Regions from separate parts of the Variovorax multivorans genome, predicted to be linked through region 1. Evidence: predicted binding sites of a transcription regulator. Region 1 holds the regulator's gene; the other holds the start of a gene.
The links. Region 1 encodes NrdR, which represses ribonucleotide reductase genes. Its sites were predicted from a motif close to CACNANATNTNGTG; they were not measured.
Positions count from the first base shown of each region.

Region 2: ACSFCA_RS24080 (ribonucleoside-diphosphate reductase subunit alpha) is a predicted target of NrdR. The motif match lies at 3,571-3,584, and genes of this name have one in related genera.

Region 1 is NZ_JBPJZL010000001.1:456,975-466,348, reverse strand. It holds gene ACSFCA_RS02185 (pilus assembly protein) at 1-2,452, shown strand, start outside; gene ACSFCA_RS02180 (type IV pilin protein) at 2,473-2,937, shown strand; gene nrdR (transcriptional regulator NrdR) at 2,972-3,415, opposite strand; gene glyA (serine hydroxymethyltransferase) at 3,440-4,684, opposite strand; ZMP/ZTP riboswitch at 4,726-4,851, opposite strand; gene ACSFCA_RS02165 (lytic transglycosylase domain-containing protein) at 4,882-5,721, opposite strand; gene ACSFCA_RS02160 (DUF748 domain-containing protein) at 6,396-9,374, shown strand, end outside.
Region 2 is NZ_JBPJZL010000009.1:183,346-192,719, reverse strand. It holds gene ACSFCA_RS24085 (ribonucleotide-diphosphate reductase subunit beta) at 1-379, opposite strand, end outside; gene ACSFCA_RS24080 (ribonucleoside-diphosphate reductase subunit alpha) at 572-3,487, opposite strand; gene ampD (1,6-anhydro-N-acetylmuramyl-L-alanine amidase AmpD) at 3,838-4,437, opposite strand; gene ACSFCA_RS24070 (sigma-54-dependent transcriptional regulator) at 4,424-5,980, opposite strand; gene ACSFCA_RS24065 (two-component system sensor histidine kinase NtrB) at 5,985-7,682, opposite strand; gene ACSFCA_RS24060 (PP0621 family protein) at 7,679-7,939, opposite strand; gene ACSFCA_RS24055 (cytochrome C assembly family protein) at 7,941-8,753, opposite strand; gene ffh (signal recognition particle protein) at 8,868-9,374, shown strand, end outside.

The DNA.
Region 1 (9,374 bases):
GCCGAACAACCTGAAGAAGATCGTTGTCGAGCCCGGCAGTGTGGCAGTCGGTACGGCGACGGTTCCCGAGTACTGGAATCCCAGGAACAATCCGGCCACGTGGCAGCACCTGACGACCTACACCATCGGTTTCGGTGCGGCGTCGTCGTGGAGCGGCGCGCCGGTCATTTCGGCGAGCGCGGCGCAGCCCACCTACAGCGGGGACTATGCACGGTTGGTCGATGGCGCGGCCACCTGGTCGGACCCGCTGGCAGGCTCACTGGTGCCAGACCGCTGGGACGGCGACGGATATTTGTATAGCAGCGGGGCCAACAGCGCCGCCTTGCGCATGGACCTCTGGCACGCCGCTCTCAACAGCCGCGGCACCTTCACGCCGGCCTCGAATGCTGGGGCACTCGGCAACGCCTTCAAATCCATCCTCGGGCAGATCCTGATCAACACCAGCATCCCGCTGACTTCGATCTCGGCAAGCTCCTCCAGGGTATCGACCGGCACGGCCGTCTACCGGGCCGGCTACGACACGGCTGACTGGTCGGGCGCGCTCACCGCCACGAAGTTCGGCTCCAACGGCAGGCTGGCGGCCACATCCGACTGGTCGGCACGCGATCTGCTCGATGCACGCATGGCGACGGCAGGGGCGCACAGCAGCGATCGCAAGGTGCTCAGTTTCTCGGGCACTGCAGCGGCAACGGGCGCCAGCGTCGCAACGACCGGCTCCGGCGTGCCGTTCCGGTGGGTCAATCTGAGCGATGCGCAAAAGGCCGCGCTCAGGGGAAGCACCAGCACCGATGCTGCAAGCACCGCGCTCGGGCAGGCCGTGCTCAACTTCCTGCGCGGCGACCGCAGCAACGAAAGCACGGGCCTGGAGTTGCGCAAGCGTGGCCATGTGCTGGGTGACATCGTGGGCTCCAGCGTCTGGTATGCGGGGCAGCCCAAGAGCGGCTTCACCAGCGACGCTTACGCCACGTTCGCCTCGACCGCCCGCACGCCGATGGTCTACGTAGGTGCCAACGACGGCATGCTGCATGCCTTCAATGCGGGAACCGGCAGGGAAGAGTTCGCCTATGTGCCCGAAGGCCTCTACGGCACGGCGACCGCGCCCAATCTCAAGCGACTCAGTGAGGCCACCTACTCGCACAGGTACTACGTCGACGGAAGCGCCTTCGTAGCCGATATCTACATGGGTGCGGCGGCCACTCCCACGACCACCGACGCCCAGAAGGCGGCGGGGTGGAGGTCCTTTCTTGTGGGCACGCTGGGAGCGGGCGGCAAGGGCTACTTCGTGCTCAACGTCACCAAGCCCGAGGACATCGACGAGGCCGGGGCTGCCGAGACGGTGGTGGTCGACACGACCGCGCTTCCCGACAGTGACCTGGGCCACCAGTTTCAGCAGCCCGCGCTCGACTCCTTCTCCAGGCGCGCGCTGCAGGTGGCGCCGCTGAACAACGGGCGCAAGGCCGTGATCCTGGGCAATGGCTACAACAGCACGAGCGAGAGGGCGGTGCTGTGGATCCAGTATCTCGACGACGACAAGTCGGTCCTCAAGATCCCTGCTCCCGCCACGCAGGGCACTGGCTCCGGCAACGGGCTGTCCGCCCCAAGGGTGGTGGACCGCGACGGCGACGGCAAGGTTGACTACGCCTATGCAGGCGACCTGCTCGGCAACCTGTGGAAGTTCGACCTGAGCGATGCCGACAGCCGCAAGTGGAAGGCCACCATGGGCTCCGGCGCCACCGCATCGAGCCTCGACAATGTGCCGCTGTTCGCGGCCGGCGCCACGCAGCCGATCACGGCGGCGCCGGTGGTCGTCGGCCATCCGCGCGGCGGCTATATGGTGGTGTTCGGTACGGGGCGGCTGTTTGCCTCCGGTGATGACGGCACTACCGCCAGCCAGTACCTGTATGGCGTTCGGGATCCGGCCAACGGCAGCAAGGGCACCGCAGCATCGACCGACCTGGTGGCGCAGACCATCGGCGTTGCCACCGTCGAGGAAGACGATGCCGAGTTCCGCACCGTCTCGGGCAACAGCGTGAGCTACAGCGGTTCTCTCGCCAAGCGCGGCTGGTACCTTCAACTGCCGACCGCCAGGGAGCGCATCGTCTATCCGGGCGACGCGCTCAGCAGCAGCGCAGGCTTGTTCTCGACCACCATTCCGGGCACCGGCAGCAACTCGATCGATTGCACTGCAGGCACTGGCGACGACGGCTGGTCGATGGTGGTCGACTTCTTCAGCGGCGCCGCTCCGGGCGGCATTGCCTACAACGCGTCCGCCACGGCGGGCAGCTATCTCGGCTTCCGGAACCGTTCGGGCAGGGACGACATCGCCTTCGAGCCGCAGGACCGGGCAAAGGGCAAGGACGTGATCTGCAACGCGGCCGGCGAATGCAACACGCCGAAGCGGCCGGATATCGTCCGCCGCTTCGGTTGGCGCAATCTGATGTTGTCGAACTGACGACGCGACCAAGGCAAGCCATGAAGAACAAGCATCCCAGGGCGCAAGGCCGTGAGCAGATTCGCTCGCGCGGCTTCACGCTGATCGAACTCATGATCGTGACGGTGGTGATCGCCATCCTCGCCGCCATCGCCTATCCGAGCTACACGCGCTACGTGCTGCGGGCCAAGCGGGCCGATGCCAAGCAGCAGCTGTTGCAGGCGGCGCAGTGGACCGAGCGCTACATGACCGCCAACGGACGCTACCCCCCGGCGAGCGTCGCGCTGCCGACCGGACTGAGCCAGGCGCCGTCGTCCGGTACGGCGAACTATTCCATCAGCTATGCCGCCAGAAATACCACCACCTATACCTTGCAAGCCGTTCCAAGCGGGGCGTCGAGCAACGACGAGTGCGGAACGCTCAAGGTCAACCAGCAGGGCGTCAAGCTGGCTGGCGGCAGCACCGACGCGTCGAGTGCGCTGGTGCAGCTTTGCTGGAACCGTTGAAATGCCGTCTAGAGAGGCCGGCGGCCAATGAGGCTCAGATGTCGCGCAGCAACTGCCTGAACTCGTCCACGTCCTCGAAGCTGCGGTACACCGAGGCAAAGCGCACGTAGGCGACCTTGTCGAGCTTCTTGAGTTCGCGCATCACGAGTTCGCCGACCTTGGTCGAGTCGATTTCGCGCAGGCCGCTGGCCAGCAGCTTCTGCTCGATGCGCAGCAGGGCATTGTCGATCTGCTCGATGCTCACCGGCCGCTTGCGCAGCGCCAGCATCATCGAGGCGCGCACCTTGGCCGATTCGAAGTCGGCGCGGCTGCCGTCCTTCTTCACGACAACGGGAAAATTGACGTCGGGCCGCTCGTAGGTGGTGAAGCGCTTGTCGCAGGCGCTGCACTGGCGGCGCCTGCGGACAAAGTCGGCGTCTTCCGAAACGCGGGTCTCGACGACCTGCGTTTCAAGATGACCGCAAAAAGGGCATTTCATGCGGTCAGGTCTTCTTGCTCGAAATCAGCGGTAGACAGGGAAGCGGCTCGTCAGCGCGTGAACCTTGGCGCGCACCGCGTCGATGTTCGCCGCGTCGCGCGGGTTCTCGAGCACGTCGGCGATCAGGTTCGCGGTGATGCGGGCCTCTTCGTCCTTGAAGCCGCGGGTGGTCATGGCGGGGGTGCCGATGCGCACGCCGCTGGTGACCATCGGCTTTTCCGGGTCGTTGGGGATCGCGTTCTTGTTGATCGTCATGTGGGCGCTGCCCAGCACGGCTTCGGCTTCCTTGCCGGTGATGCCCTTGGCGCGCAGGTCGACCAGCATCACGTGGCTTTCGGTGCGTCCGCTCACGATGCGCAGGCCGCGCTGGGTGAGGGTGTCGGCCACGATCTGGGCGTTCTTGACCACCTGTTGCTGGTAAGCCTTGAACTCGGGCGCCATGGCTTCCTTGAACGCGACGGCCTTGGCGGCGATCACGTGCATCAGCGGGCCGCCTTGAAGGCCCGGGAAGATGGCGCTGTTGATGGCTTTTTCGTGCTGCGACTTCATCAGGATGATGCCGCCGCGCGGGCCGCGCAGGCTCTTGTGGGTGGTGGAGGTGACCACGTCGGCATGCGGCACCGGGTTGGGGTACACGCCCGCGGCCACGAGGCCTGCGTAGTGGGCGATGTCGACCATGAAGATCGCGCCGACGTCCTTGGCCACCTTGGCGAAGCGCTCGAAATCGATGCGCAGCGAATACGCCGAGGCGCCCGCGATGATGAGCTTGGGCATGTGCTCGTGCGCCTTGCGTTCCATCGCGTCGTAGTCGATGGCTTCGTTGGCGTCCAGGCCGTAGCTCACGACGTTGAACCACTTGCCGCTCATATTGAGAGGCATGCCGTGGGTCAGGTGGCCGCCTTCGGCCAGGCTCATGCCCATGATGGTGTCGCCGGGCTTCAGGAAGGCGAGCATCACGGCCTCGTTGGCCGAGGCGCCGCAATGCGGCTGCACGTTGGCGGCGTCGGCGCCGAAGATCTGCTTGACGCGGTCGATGGCCAGTTGCTCGGCCACGTCGACGTGCTCGCAGCCGCCGTAGTAGCGCTTGCCCGGGTAGCCTTCGGCGTACTTGTTGGTGAGCTGAGAGCCTTGGGCGGCCATGACGGCTGGCGAGGCGTAGTTCTCGCTGGCGATCAGCTCGATGTGATGTTCCTGGCGCGCGTTTTCGGCTTGAATCGCAGCCCAGATTTCGGGATCGGTCTGTTCGACCAGGATGTTGCGTTGGTACATGGCAGTCCTTTGAAGACGAGGTCCTTGTTCTTCAACCAAACAAGGGCTGCCCAGGCGAACGGCTGAACGCCTGTTGTGGTCAGGCGGCACGCTTCCCAGTGGTATTCCACGTCAGCGCGTGGCACCGTGTTCGGGTGCTGCGCCTATCGCCAGTCGCGTACCTGCCGAGTGTAGCTCACACCCGGCCCAAAACCTCTTCAGGAAACGGAGGAGAGCAAGGCCACCTTGGCCGGCTCGGTGCGTTCTTCAGTAGGCTTGGGCGGCGCCGCCACAGGGATCGGCTGCGGACGCACGGTTGGCGGCGTGATCGTCGACGGCGCGCGGCCGTTGGCCACCTGCAGCAGGCGTTCGTGCTCGGCCATCACCTTGGCGGCATAGCCGCCGTCGTCCTCGAGGTTGGCTGCGCCCACGTAGTAGCGCAGGCCGCCTTCGAGGGAGCCGGCGCGGGAGATGCATTCCTGCAGCACCTTGACGCCGACGCGCATGTTGGTCACCGGGTCGAAGGCGGTGAGCGTGCCGCCCGCGCTCTCGTACTTGTCTCCATGCACGCGGGTCATGACCTGCATGAGGCCTTGCGCGCCGACCTGGCTCTGGGCAAACGGGTTGAAGCTGGACTCGACGGCCATGATCGCGAGGATCAAGGTCGGGTCGATCTTCGTGCGCTTGCCGATGCCATAGGCCTCGGCCACGAGCACGCTCAGCGGCTCGGCGGCCACGCGGTACTTCTTGCTCAGCCAGTAAGCCACGGCGGCCTGCTGCTTGGGCAGGTCGGCGGGGCTCGCGGCCGTGGTGCGCTCGATGGCGGTGGGCTCGAGATCGGTGACTTCAGGCGCAGGCTTGCGCGACTGCAGCCAGCCCATCAGTTGTTCCTCGCCGGTCTTGCGCAGGTCGGGCCGCGCCACGAGGGCGAGGGCCGCGAACACAATGGCCAGGCCGACCAGTGCAAACCCGTTGTGGGTGATTTCAAAAAAGCCGTCTGCCACATCGGACACGAAGGTCCTTAGCCCGCGGGCCGTGACATCAAACGCCTTGTTCATCGCTCTTCCTTTCTGTGCGGCACCCGAGTCGCAACGCCACGGAAGGCGATGGATGAAGGCAGCGGCGCTTGGATTGGTACGAATCAGGCTCCGCGCATGGAGTGAAGGGGGTTAGGGGCGCGGCGACCTGATCAAGCCGGGGGAGTTCGGCGGCGGATTCAGGGTGGCTCTGCCGCGTCGGGCGGTCGGAGCAGGGCGGATTCTAGCGTGGCTAAATACCCGGTCAAGCATAAGGATTTGCTTCGTTATGCTAATAGTTGTTTAAAAAAGTTGCCGTTTCGAGGCGTTTCGGCTTAGGGGAAATCCCTTTGTAAAACGCGTTTGCAATCCGAGGGTGCGACGCCTAATCTGGACGGGCCTGAGCTTTTCAGGTGTTTTTCCGAGGTCCGGCAGCCCGAGGTGCAAGTCAAGGGTTCAGCGTCCGAGGATCCACGGTGGCAATCTCTTGCTGCCAGCACGGCAGGAACCATTGACTTCCGGTCGCGCGAATCGATGGCATGGGTTTTGTGCCCGCCATCAAGCCCGGTGACAAGACATTCCGTCGAGCCACCGGGCTTTCTTCGTTTGAGGTCCGACGAAGCCGATTTCTCGGCGTTTCTGGCACTTTTCCCGGGGTTTGCCTGCGTCCTTTTTGCGTATGTAGCGTTGCTGCGTGTTTGCGGCACACTCTGGCGATGGACGTAGCTTCGATCAAACAAAACAAATGGGTGCGACGTGGGATCGTCGCGGTGCTGGTTCTGTTGGCCTTCTGGGTCATTGCCTGGCTGGCGGTGCCGCCGATTGCCAAAAGCCAGCTTCAGAAGATCGCAAGCGAGAAGCTCGGGCGGCAGGTAACAGTCGGCAAGATCGATTTCAAGCCCTGGACACTCGAGCTCACGCTGAACGACCTGCGCATTGCCACTGCTGACGGCAGCAAGCCGCAAGTGGCCGTCAGCCGCATCTACGCCGATGCCGAACTGCAGTCGATCTTCCGGCTCGCACCGGTGATCGATGCGGTCACGATCGACGGGCCCGCCATCCTGCTCACGCACCAGGCCGACGGCAAATACGACATCGACGACATCCTTGCCAAGCTCTCGGCCGGCCCGCCGCCCGACCCGAACGCCAAGCCGGCGCGCTTTGCCATCTACAACATTGCGATAAATGGCGGCTCGGTCGACTTCGACGACCAGACCGTCAAGCGCAAGCACGAGCTGCGCGACTTCGTGCTCAAGGTGCCGTTCCTGAGCAACCTCGATTCCAAGCGCGACATCAACACCGAGCCCAAGCTCGCCTTCGCGCTCAACGGCAGCAAGTTCGACTCGGCCGCCTTCACCACCCCCTTTGCAGACAACCGCAAGACCGACGCCCACGTGCAGTTCAAGGGGCTCGACCTCGTGCCGTATCTCGGCTACATCCCGGGCGGCCTGCCGGTGAAGCTCCAGGCGGGCAGTCTCGATGCCGACCTGAAGATCGGCTTCGAGCAAGCCACGACCACCGGCCTGAAAATCACCGGCACGGTCGAGGCGCACACCACCAAGGTGGCCGATGCGCGCGGCCGCGACCTGCTGGCCTTCGAATCGCTCAAGCTGGCGCTGGCCGACGTGCGGCCGCTGGAGTCGGTGTTCCATCTGAGCGAAGTCGCGCTGGTCAAGCCGCAGCTGGCGGTGGCGCGCGATGCGGGCGGAAAGCTCAATCTGCTGGCCACCGACCCGGCCACCGGAGCGACCGAGAAGGTCGCGTCGCCGCCCGCCGCAGCCGCGAGCGCACCGGCCGGCAAGCCGGCGCAAAAGCCCGTGCTGAAGGTACAGGTCGACAAGGTGGCCCTGAACGGTGGACGCATCGGCTGGCGCGACGAAACCGTCAATCCCGCTGCCGCCGTTGACGTGACCGACCTCGGCATCGACGTCACCGGCGTCACCTGGCCGATGGAAAAGCCGGCCGAATTCAACGGCAGCACGGCGATTGCCGGCGCCTCGCTCAAGTTCAAGGGCAATGCCACCGACAAGGTGGCCGACGTGCAGACCGAGGTCGATGCGCTGCCGCTGTCGCTGGCCGCGCCTTACCTGGCGCAGAGCCTGGAGCCCACGCTGGATGGCAAGCTCAGCGGGCAGATCGACATCGCCTGGGCCCAGCCCGACCTGAAGTTCAAGGCGCGCCGCCTGTCCGCCGATGGGCTTGCGCTGACCCAGGCCAAGACCGCGCTGGCCAGCGTCGGCCGCTTCGAGCTGGTCGACGCCGAGGTCGACATGACGAAGCACACATTGAACGTGGCCTCGTTCACAGCGACCAATCCCAAAGTGCGAGTCGAGCGTGACAGCGAAAAGCGCTGGATGTTCGAGCGCTGGCTCAAGACGCCGGCCGGCGGCGGCGCCAAGGAAGCCGAAGCGAAGGTCGCCGCACCCAAGCCCGCGGCCGCCGAAACGCCTCAGCCCGGCGCCAACACCAAGCCCTGGGCGCTGACCATCGGCACGCTGGCGGTCGACAACGGCGCCCTCTCTTATGCAGACAAGGCCAGCGCGAACCCGGTTACCGTGGAAGTCACCGCCTTCAAGCTCCACGCCCAGAAGATCGCGCCCGACACCAATACGACGTCGCCGCTCGAAGTTTCCGGCCGCATCGGCTCAGGGCGCTCCGACCCGGGGCGCTTCGACTACAAGGGCAACGTCGTGCTCAAGCCGCTCGCGGCCGAGGGCCGGCTGGAGGTGGTGTCGTTCCCTGCCCATACCTTCAAGGCCTACTACGCTGATGCGCTCAACGTCGACATCCGCCGCGCCTTCGCGAGCTATCGCGGCACGGTACGGTATGCGACAACGCCTGCGGGTATGAGCATCAAGCTGGCCGGCGACACCGCGCTCGACGATTTCCGCGCCAACAGCGTCTCGCTCACCCAGTCGCCCGGCTTCGACCGCAACACCAACCAGTTGCTGAGCTGGAAGACGCTGAGCCTGCGCGGCCTGCAGGTCAGCATGGCGCCCAACGCGCCGCCGAATGTGGACGTGCGCGAGACCACGCTGACCGACTTCTTTGCCCGCGTGATCATCGACCCCACCGGCCGGCTCAACCTGCTGAACCTGACCAAGAAGGGCGAGGCACAAGCCAACGCCGTTGCTGCGGCGGCGGGCGAAGCCTCCACCCGCAAGGGCCCGGGCGGCACGACCACCACGACACGAGCTGTGCCGGCCAGGCCTTCGGGCGGCGCTCCGGTGTCGGCCGAAAACATGGTCGGGGGAGCACCCGAGCCGGCCAAACCGGCTGCGGCCGCGCCTGTCACCACCGCGCAGGCGGCGGACAGCGGCCCCGCGCCCGTCATCAACTTCGGCCCGATGAGCCTGGTCAACGGCAAGATCGACTTCACCGACCTGTTCGTCAAGCCCAACTACTCGGCCGACCTCAGCGAGCTGACCGGCAAGCTCAGCTCGTTCTCATCGAACCCGCCGAAGGGCGAAAGCGGCCGGCCCGCGCTGGCCGACCTCGAGCTGCGCGGCAAGGCGCAGCAGACAGCGGCGCTGGAAATCACCGGCAAGCTCAACCCGCTGGCCAAGCCGCTCGAACTCGACATCACCGCCAAGATGCGCGACCTCGACCTGGCCCCGCTGTCGCCGTACTCGGTGCGCTACGCCGGCCACGGCATCGAGCGCGGCAAGATGAGCATGGACGTCAACTACAAGGTC
Region 2 (9,374 bases), on a different contig from region 1:
GGTCTTTCCAGAGCGCGATGTCGCGCGTCATGTTCACTTCCTGCGGCATCCAGTGGTTGGCGCAGGTGGCGAGGTATTTTTCCCACGCCCACTTGTACTTGAACGGCACCAGCTGGTTGACGTCGGTCTGGCCGTTGATGATGCGCTTGTCGGAAGCCTTGACGCGTTGGGTGACAGCGGGCGTTGCTGCTGCGGCGGCAACCGGACGCACGACTGCGCCGTCATCGAGCGCGCGAAGCGCGGGTTGCGCAATCGACGAAGTCGGAGCGTCCACCGAACGGCCTGCGGGCAAGCCGCTGGTCGATGCGTTGTGGTGCTGCAATCCTTGTTGCATATCCTTTGGTAAGGAGGGCTTGACTTCTTCGTCCCAGGTCAACATAGAAAAATCCAATGCTCAAATTATCGGAGTAACGATGTGAGTTGCAAAGTGCTCGTTCACATCGCACGCCATTTATGTGGTTGTTATGTTGCTCGCATGCATCGCGCGATGTCAGTCAATGCCTTCATTGAGTGAACGTCGCGCGATTTTTTGCATGCACCTCACTGACTCACTGTCGCGAGCATCGACGCGTTATTGGCACGCTTCACAGGTCGGATCGTCCACACCGCAGAACGCGATGTCGGTGGCGGGCATTGCGCTCATCTGTGCCTTCGCTGCAGCAGCGGCGGCTTCGAGTGCGCTCATGCCCGAAGGTGCGTCGTTGCCCGACGACACCGCGTTGAGACGGCCCGATTGCACCGTCGACTTCTCGGCGTGCGTCGCGCTCTGCGTACGCAGGTAGTACGTGGTCTTCAGGCCGCGCAGCCATGCCAGCTTGTAGGTGTCGTCGAGCTTCTTGCCCGATGCACCGGCCATGTAGATGTTCAGCGACTGCGCTTGGTCGATCCACTTCTGGCGACGCGCAGCGGCTTCGACGAGCCACGTGGTTTCGACCTCGAACGCGGTGGCGTAGAGCGCCTTCACGTCCTGCGGCACGCGGTCGATGGGACGCAGCGAACCGTCGAAGTGCTTCAGGTCCATCACCATCACGTCGTCCCACAGGCCCAGGCGCTTGAGGTCGCGCACCAGGTAGTGGTTGATCACGGTGAACTCGCCCGACAGATTCGACTTGACCGAGAGGTTGCCGAAGCAGGGTTCGATGGACGCGTCCACGCCGATGATGTTCGAGATGGTCGCGGTCGGTGCGATGGCCACGCAGTTCGAATTGCGCATGCCGTCGGCCTTGATCTTCGAGCGCAGCGCGTCCCAGTCGAGGGTGGCCGAGCGGTCGACTTCGACGTAGCCGCCGCGTGCCTTTTCCAGCAGGTCGAGCGAGTCGATCGGCAGGATGCCCTTGTCCCACAGCGAGCCCTTGTAGCTCGAATACTTGCCGCGTTCGCGCGCCAGGTCGGTCGAGGCCCAGTAGGCGTGGTAGCAGATGGCTTCCATCGACTCGTCGGCGAACTGCACGGCTTCTTGCGATGCGTACGGAATGCGCAGTTCATACAGCGCGTCCTGGAAGCCCATCAGGCCCAGGCCGACCGGACGGTGGCGCAGGTTCGAGTCGCGCGCCTTCTTCACGGCGTAGTAGTTGATGTCGATCACGTTGTCGAGCATGCGCATCGCCGTGGAGATCGTCTTCTTCAGCTTTTCCTGGTCGACCTTGCCGTCCTTCAAGTGCTGCAGCAGGTTCACGGAACCCAGGTTGCAGACGGCGGTTTCGGTGTCGCTGGTGTTCAGCGTGATCTCGGTGCAGAGGTTCGACGAGTGCACCACGCCAGCGTGCTGCTGCGGCGAGCGCACGTTGCAGGCGTCCTTGAACGTGATCCAGGGATGGCCGGTCTCGAACAGCATCGTGAGCATCTTGCGCCACAGGTCCGTTGCCTGGATGGTGCGCGCGGGCTTGATGTCGCCGCGGGCAGCCTTCTCTTCGTAGGCCACGTAGGCCTTCTCGAAGTCGGCGCCGAACAGGTCGTGCAGGTCGGGCACGTTGGAGGGCGAGAACAGCGTCCAGGTGCCCTTTTCCATCACGCGGCGCATGAACAGGTCAGGAATCCAGTTGGCGGTGTTCATGTCGTGCGTGCGGCGGCGGTCGTCGCCGGTGTTCTTGCGCAGCTCCAGGAACTCCTCGATGTCGAGGTGCCAGGTTTCGAGGTACGTGCAGACAGCGCCCTTGCGCTTGCCGCCCTGGTTCACGGCCACGGCCGTGTCGTTCACCACCTTCAGGAACGGCACCACGCCCTGCGATTCGCCGTTCGTGCCCTTGATGTGGCTGCCGAGCGCGCGAACGCGAGTCCAGTCGTTGCCCAGGCCGCCTGCGAACTTCGACAGCAGCGCGTTTTCCTTGATCGACTCGTAGATGCCGTCGAGGTCGTCGGGCACCGTGGTGAGGTAGCAGCTCGACAGTTGCGAGCGCAGCGTGCCGGCGTTGAACAGCGTGGGCGTGCTCGACATGAAGTCGAACGACGACAGCACTTCGTAGAACTCGATGGCACGGGCTTCGCGGTCGATTTCATTCAGCGACAGGCCCATGGCCACACGCATGAAGAAGGCCTGCGGCAGTTCGATGCGGGTCTTGCGCACGTGCAGGAAGTAGCGGTCGTACAGGGTCTGCAGGCCGAGGTAGTCGAACTGGTTGTCGCGCTCGGCCTTCAGCGCCGCGCCCAGGCGGGGCAGGTCGTACTGCAGCAGCTTCTCGTCGAGCAGGTCGTTGTCCACGCCCTTCTTGATGAACTGCGGGAAGTAGTCGGCGTAGGCGGTGGCACGCTCGGCCGGCATCACTTCGCGGCCGATGATCTCCTTGAAGATCGTGTGCAGCAGCAGGCGCGCGGTGGCGAAGGTGTAGTCGGGGTCTTTCTCGATCAGCGTGCGGGCCGCCAGGATCGAGGCCTTGTAGACCTCGTCGAGCGGCACGCCGTCGTACAGGTTGCGCATCGTCTCGGCGACGATCGGTGCGGACGTGATGCTGTCGCCCAGGTTTTCGCAGGCCGACTCGATCAGGCCCTTGAGTTCGTTCAGGTCAAGGGTGACGAGCTCGCCGTTGTCCAGCACGTGCAGCGCGGGCGTGGCCGGCACGTCTTGCTCGCCCTGCTTCGAGCGCTCCTGCGTGCGGCGTTCGCGGTACAGCACGTAGGCGCGGGCAATTTCGTGGTGGCCGCCGCGCATCAGGCCGAGTTCGACCTGGTCTTGCACGTCTTCGATGTGGAAGGTGCCGCCGCCCGGACGCGAACGCACCAGCGCGCGGATCACGCCCTGCGTGAGCACGTCGACCGTTTCGCGCACGCTGGCCGAAGCCGCGCCCTGGGTGCCGTGCACGGCCAGGAAGGCTTTCATCATCGCGATGGCGATCTTGTTCGGCTCGAAGGGCACGACAGCGCCATTGCGGCGGATGATCTGGTAGTGAGCCAGGTTCTGGCCGGTGGGGGAGCCAGCAGTGTCTCGCTGCTGTTGCGGTGGCGTCGAGGGAACGGCACGCGGGGTCGATTGGGGGTTCAGGGCAGTTTGCATTCGCTTCCTCTCGGTTGGCAATTCTTGTTGGATGGCGGCGCCTGGGCCGGGCGCTGCGCCGGTGTAGATGACCGGACAGGGGACACTATATCTAGGGTGCGGGGGGTGTACAACCCACTAGATGTAGCGTTTTCCTATGGATACAAGGATTGCCGGTATTACTTCCGCCATAGGACACGGTCAGCGATGCCGCTTGAATACTGGCCTATGGTCTCTCAACCCGCATGGGGCTTGGCTTGCAAGCCGATTTGGGCCTGCAGGCCGCATGGTTGCTGAATCGCGCGGTTGCTATTTTCGCATTGCTGCGCCGCAAGAGCGACGCATCGCGAGGCGCCGCACGATTGAAAAAATTAGCGCTGCTCCACCTGTGGCGGAAACATCTGTGGATTCCAGCCGAGTTGTTCGCGCAGCAGGCGCCAGTCGAATCCCGCGCCCGGATCCTGTTTGCGGCCCGGCGCGATGTGCTCGTGGCCGGCGATGTGCGCGATCGCGTAGTGCTGCGCGATGGCGGCGCACAGGCTCGCGAGCGTCTCGTATTGCGGCTCTTCGAAGGGCTGGCCTTCGAGGCCTTCGAGTTCGATGCCGACGGAGTCGTCGTTGCAGTTGCCGCGGCCGCGCCACGACGACACGCCGGCATGCCAGGCGCGGTCGTCGCAGCTCACGAACTGCCAGAGTTCGCCGTTGCGGCGCACGTAAAAATGCGAGGACACCTCGAGGCCGCGGATCGACTGGAAGTAGGGGTGCGCGTCCCAGTCGAGCTGATTGGTGAACAGCTGCTGCACCGCGTTGCCGCCGTATTCACCGGGCGGCAGGCTGATCGAGTGCAGCACGATGAGGTCGGTCTGCGCGCCCGCGGGGCGGGGCCCGAAGTTCGGCGAGTGCAGCGCCTTCGCGAAGCGGTACCAGCCGGCTTGCCAGAGTCCGCCGTCGTTGGCCTCAGTCGTCGACATGGCTGCTCGCGCCGTCATCGCCGTTGGGCGTGGTGATGCCCAGTCGCGCGATGCGGTAGCGGATCTGGCGCAGGCTCATGCCGAGCCGCGCGGCGGCCGCGGTGCGGTTGAAGCCGCTCTCGTGCAACGCGCGTACGAGGATCTCGCGCTCCTGCTGATCGAGGTAGGCCTGCAGATCGGAGGGCAGCGGCGGCGGTGCGGCCTTGGGAGGCGCGACCGGCGCGCTCGGAAGTGGAGCCAGCGCGACAGGCGCGTCGGTGACGGGCGACAGCGGCGTAGTCGCGGACGCCGCGGCTTCGGCCACAGCGGTGAAGCCGCCCATCAGGTCGAGATGAAGTTCGTCGCCGTCGTTCAGCGCCACCGCGCGGTGCAGCAGGTTTTCGAGCTCGCGCACGTTGCCGTTCAGCGGATGCTGCGCGAGGCGGCGCAGCAGTTCGTTCGACAGATGCGGCACGGGCAGCCCGCCGTCCTGTGCGATGCGCGAGAGCAGCGCGGCGCACAGCGCGGGCAAGTCCTCGCGGCGGTCGCGCAGCGCGGGCACGGCGATCTCGATCACGTTGAGGCGGTAGAAAAGATCCTGGCGGAAGCGGCCGGCCTGCACTTCGGCGTGCAAGTCTTTATGGGTGGCGCTGACGATGCGCACGTCGACAGTTTCTTCCTGCGTCGAGCCGATCGAGCGCACGCTGCGCTCCTGGATCGCACGCAGCAGCTTCGACTGCATCGCCAGCGGCAGATCGCCGATTTCGTCGAGAAACAGCGTGCCGCCGCGCGCGGCCTGGAAGTAGCCATCGCGGTCTTGCGAGGAGCCGGTGTATGAGCCCTTGCGCGCGCCGAAGAATTCGGCCTCGAGCAGGTTCTCGGGAATCGCGCCGCAGTTCACCGCGACGAATGGGCCTTCGTTGCGCTGGCTGCAGGCATGCACCGCGCGAGCGACCAGTTCCTTGCCTGTGCCCGATTCGCCGCGCACCAGCACCGGCGCCATGCCGCGCGCCACCTTGGCGATGCGCGACTTGACGAGGCGCATGGGTTCCGATTCGCCCACGAGACGGTCGAGCGCGGCGATGCCGGTGCCGGAGGTGACCACCGTTGCGTCGACGCTGTTGTTGCTTGCGGGTGCCGCCTGAACAGGCTTGACCACCGGCTGCGGCGCCAGCCGCGCCTGCACGGCGGAAGCCACGACGGCGCGGAACTGCTTCAGGTCGACCGGCTTCGTGAGGTAGTCGAAGGCGCCGGCTTTCAGTGCTTCCACCGCGTTCTCGGCCGAGCCGTAGGCCGTCATCACCACGCAGCGCTCGCTGCGCTGGGCCTTCTGGATGCGGTGGATGATCTCCATGCCCTGTCCGTCGGGCAGCCGCATGTCGGTGATCACGGCGTCGAAGCGGCCGGCCTCCAGGTGCTGCCACGCTTCCGACACGCTGCCCGCGGCCTCGACGCGATAGCCCTCGCGCAGCAGCGTCAATTCATAGAGCGTGCGCAGGTCGGGTTCATCGTCGATGACCAGGATCTGCGCCGGTCGTTGGGCGGAAGGGGGGGGAGTGCTCACGGCGCTATTGTGTCAGCCGGTTTTCGCTGGGGGCGAAGCTGACGAAGAATTCGTTGCCCTCGGGCCCGCCCGGCACCAGCGCGCGCCGCTCGTAGCCGATGGTGGCGCCATGCCGCCGGCACAGCTCGCGGCACAGGAAGAGGCCGAGCCCGCTGGAGCGGCTCTCGGAAGAGAAGAAAGGCTCGAACAGGTGCCGCTGCACCGCGGGCTCCAGCGGCGCGCCGTCGCTCCACACCATCAGGCTGGGGCGGTTGGTGCCGCTGCGCTGCAGCGCGGTCAGCACCTGGATCGAGTCTTCGCGCTTGCCGGCGTAGCGCGAGGCGTTGTCCAGCAGGTTGACGATCAGGCGGCGCAGGTGCTCGGCGTCGAAGCGCACTTCACTGCTGGGTGCATCGAGCGACACCAGCACGCCCTTGCGCTGGGTCTGGCGCACCCATTCCTCGGCCAGCACCTGCACCGCGGGGTCGAGCACGACCTGCTCGCCGAGCGACAACACGCGTTGCTGGCGGGCGCGCGAGACGTCGAGCACGTCGTCCACGATGCGCGCGAGCCGCTGCGCGTTGTGCTGCACCATGCTCGTGAGCTTGCGGTGCGCGGGGTCGGTCAGGTCTTCGTTGAGCAGCGCGCTGGCCTGGGTGATGGCAGCCAGCGGGTTGCGGATTTCATGCGCCACGGCCGCCGACATGCGGCCCATTGCGGCCAGCTTCTCGGTGCGGATGCGGGCTTCGAGCTCGCGCAGGTCCTGCAGGAACATCACGCACAGGCTGTCGATGCGCTTCTCGCTGGTGGGCGTGAGCCGCGTGCGCACGCGCACCTCGCGCGCCGCGCCGCGCACCTGCGCCACCGGGATTTCTTCCGTCTGCGGCGCCCGCCGCGCGAAGGTCTGGCGCGCCAGCGCGGCCAGCGCATGCCATGCGGGCTGGGCATGCAGTGGGAACGGCAGCGTCAGCTTCGCCAGGCCCTGGCCGAGGATGGCGTCGGCTGCCGGGTTGGCCGCATGCACCAGGCCTTCGGCGTCGATCACCAGCACGCCTTCGCTCAGCGTCTCGATCACCAGGTCGTTGACCTGCGCCTGCATCTGCGCGCTGCTGCGGCTGCGCTGCGCCACGGCTTCCTCGCGCGCCAGCCGGCGAGCCATTTCGTGCGCGAGCAGCGCTACTACGAAGAGACCGGTGCCGGTGAGCGCCGCCTGCACGAAGCGCGGCGAAGAATCGCCCGGCTGCTGCAGCCAGTGCCAGCCCGCGTCAGCCAGCAGCAGTAGCGTGACGGTGGCGGTGGTGCCCAGGCTCACGATCATGGTGCCCAGCACTGCGCTCATGAGCACCGGCAGCGCGAACAGCGGCGTGTAGTTGACGTTGCCACCCTGCAGCACCTGCAAGGCGGTGAAGGCGGCCAGATCGATGCCGATGGTCAGCAGCCAGAGCGCGGCAAAACCGCGGATCGGCGGCTGCACGTGTGTGTAGCGCATGCCCAGCCAAGTCGCTGCAAGGTAGAGGCCCGAGATGGTGATGGCCACCGGCTGCATCGTCTGCCCGATGACAAAGGCCACGCCCTGCAGCAGCATCAGCACCAGCGCGATGAAGCAGCGCGCGGCCATGAAGCCACGCCAGAGCCGGATCAGCGCCGAGCTTTCGCCCGTGCCTTGGTCGAGCACGTCCCAGTCGGTGACCGGCTCGCCGCGCGACCAGAGGGGGGCGCTCATTGGGGCGTTGCGGCTTCGCGGTGCGCGGTGCTGCAATAGACCGAGCCGCCGGGGCCGGCGATGGCGTCGGTCGCCGGCAGGTGCAAGCCGCAATGGGCGCAGCGCACCATGGCCTGCGGCGGGCCGGCTGGTGCGGGGGGGCGCTGCTGCGCCTTGGCCGCGCGCTCGCGCATGGCGTCGCGCATTTCTTCGCGGCGATTCTTGCGCCAGAGCCAGATCGCGACCCAGAGCACCGCGAGGACGAGGAGGTATTTCATTTCAGACGGGAGGACGCGCAAGCACCACTTCGAGCACGAAGCGTGAACCCACGTAGGCCAGCAGCAACAGGGCCGAGCCGGCGTACAGCACGCGGCGCGCAGTGCGGCCGCGCCAGCCGAAACGGGCCCGGCCGATCAAAAGGATCGCGAAGGTGATCCAGGCAAGCACCGAGAAGATGGTCTTGTGGTCCCACTTCCAGACACGGCCGGCGGCACCGTACAGCTGCTCGCTGAACAGCAGGCCGGCCAGCAGCGTGGCCGACAGCAGCACGAAACCAGCGGTGACGAAACGGAAAGTGAGCCGTTCGAGCGTGAGCAGCGGCACGCCGCCTTGCGGCTCGGCGGTGGCCAGGCGGATCTGCTTTTCGGCACGGGTGATCAGCCAGGCGTGCACGACGGCGGCGCCGAACAGGCCGTACGACGCAATGCCCAGCGCCAGATGCAGCGGCAGCCACGGCGAGGCCGTGACGTGCAGCGGCGTACCGGGAAACAGAATGGCCAGCAGCACCGCGGCCGCGCCCAGCCAGGCGAGCGCACGCCGCACCTTCAATTGGGGATACATGCGGCTTTCGACCGCGTAGACGGTGAGTACCAGCCACGCGGTGACCGACAGGGCGGGTGCGAAACCGAAGCGCGGCTCGCTGCCGATGAGGCCGTGGGCCAGCACGGCGGCATGCAGAATCCACGCAATTCCGAGGGCCCACTGGGTCGATTGACGGCTCAGTTTGGCACCGGCACCGGCAACGAAACCGTAGGCAACCGCAGTGGCGATGCCCAGCGCCACGCCGAGCGGGGAGGGGATCGCTAAAATCATCGGCCGGAGTGTACCGGCTCGCCCTTGCGTTCCCCGCGCCCGACTTCAAGTTCTCTCCTCGTCTCCAAGACTTTCCATCCGGCCCGCCGCAGCGGGCAGCAAGGCATTCCGCTCATGGCCACCGCCCTCACAGAAAAGTTCTCCCGCCTCGTCAAGACGATGAGCGGCCAGGCCCGCATCACCGAAAGCAATGTGCAGGACATGCTGCGCGAAGTGCGCATGGCGCTGCTGGAGGCCGACGTGGCGCTGCCCGTGGTGCGCGACTTCGTCGCCCGCGTGAAGGAGAAGTCGCTCGGCCAGGAAGTGCTGGGCTCGCTCAAGCCGGGCCAGGCGCTGGTTGGCATCGTCAACCGCGAACTCGCCGCGACCATGGGCGAGGGTGTGTCCGACATCAACCTCGCGGCCCAGCCGCCGGCGGTGATCCTGATGGCCGGCCTGCAGGGCGCGGGCAAGACCACCACCACCGCCAAGCTCGCCAAGCACCTGATCGAGAAGCGCAAGAAGAAGGTGCTCACGGTGTCGGGCGACGTGTATCGCCCCGCCGCCATCGAGCAGCTCAAGACCGTAACCAAGCAGGCCGGCGCCGAGTGGTTCCCGAGCACGCCCGACCAGAAGCCGCTG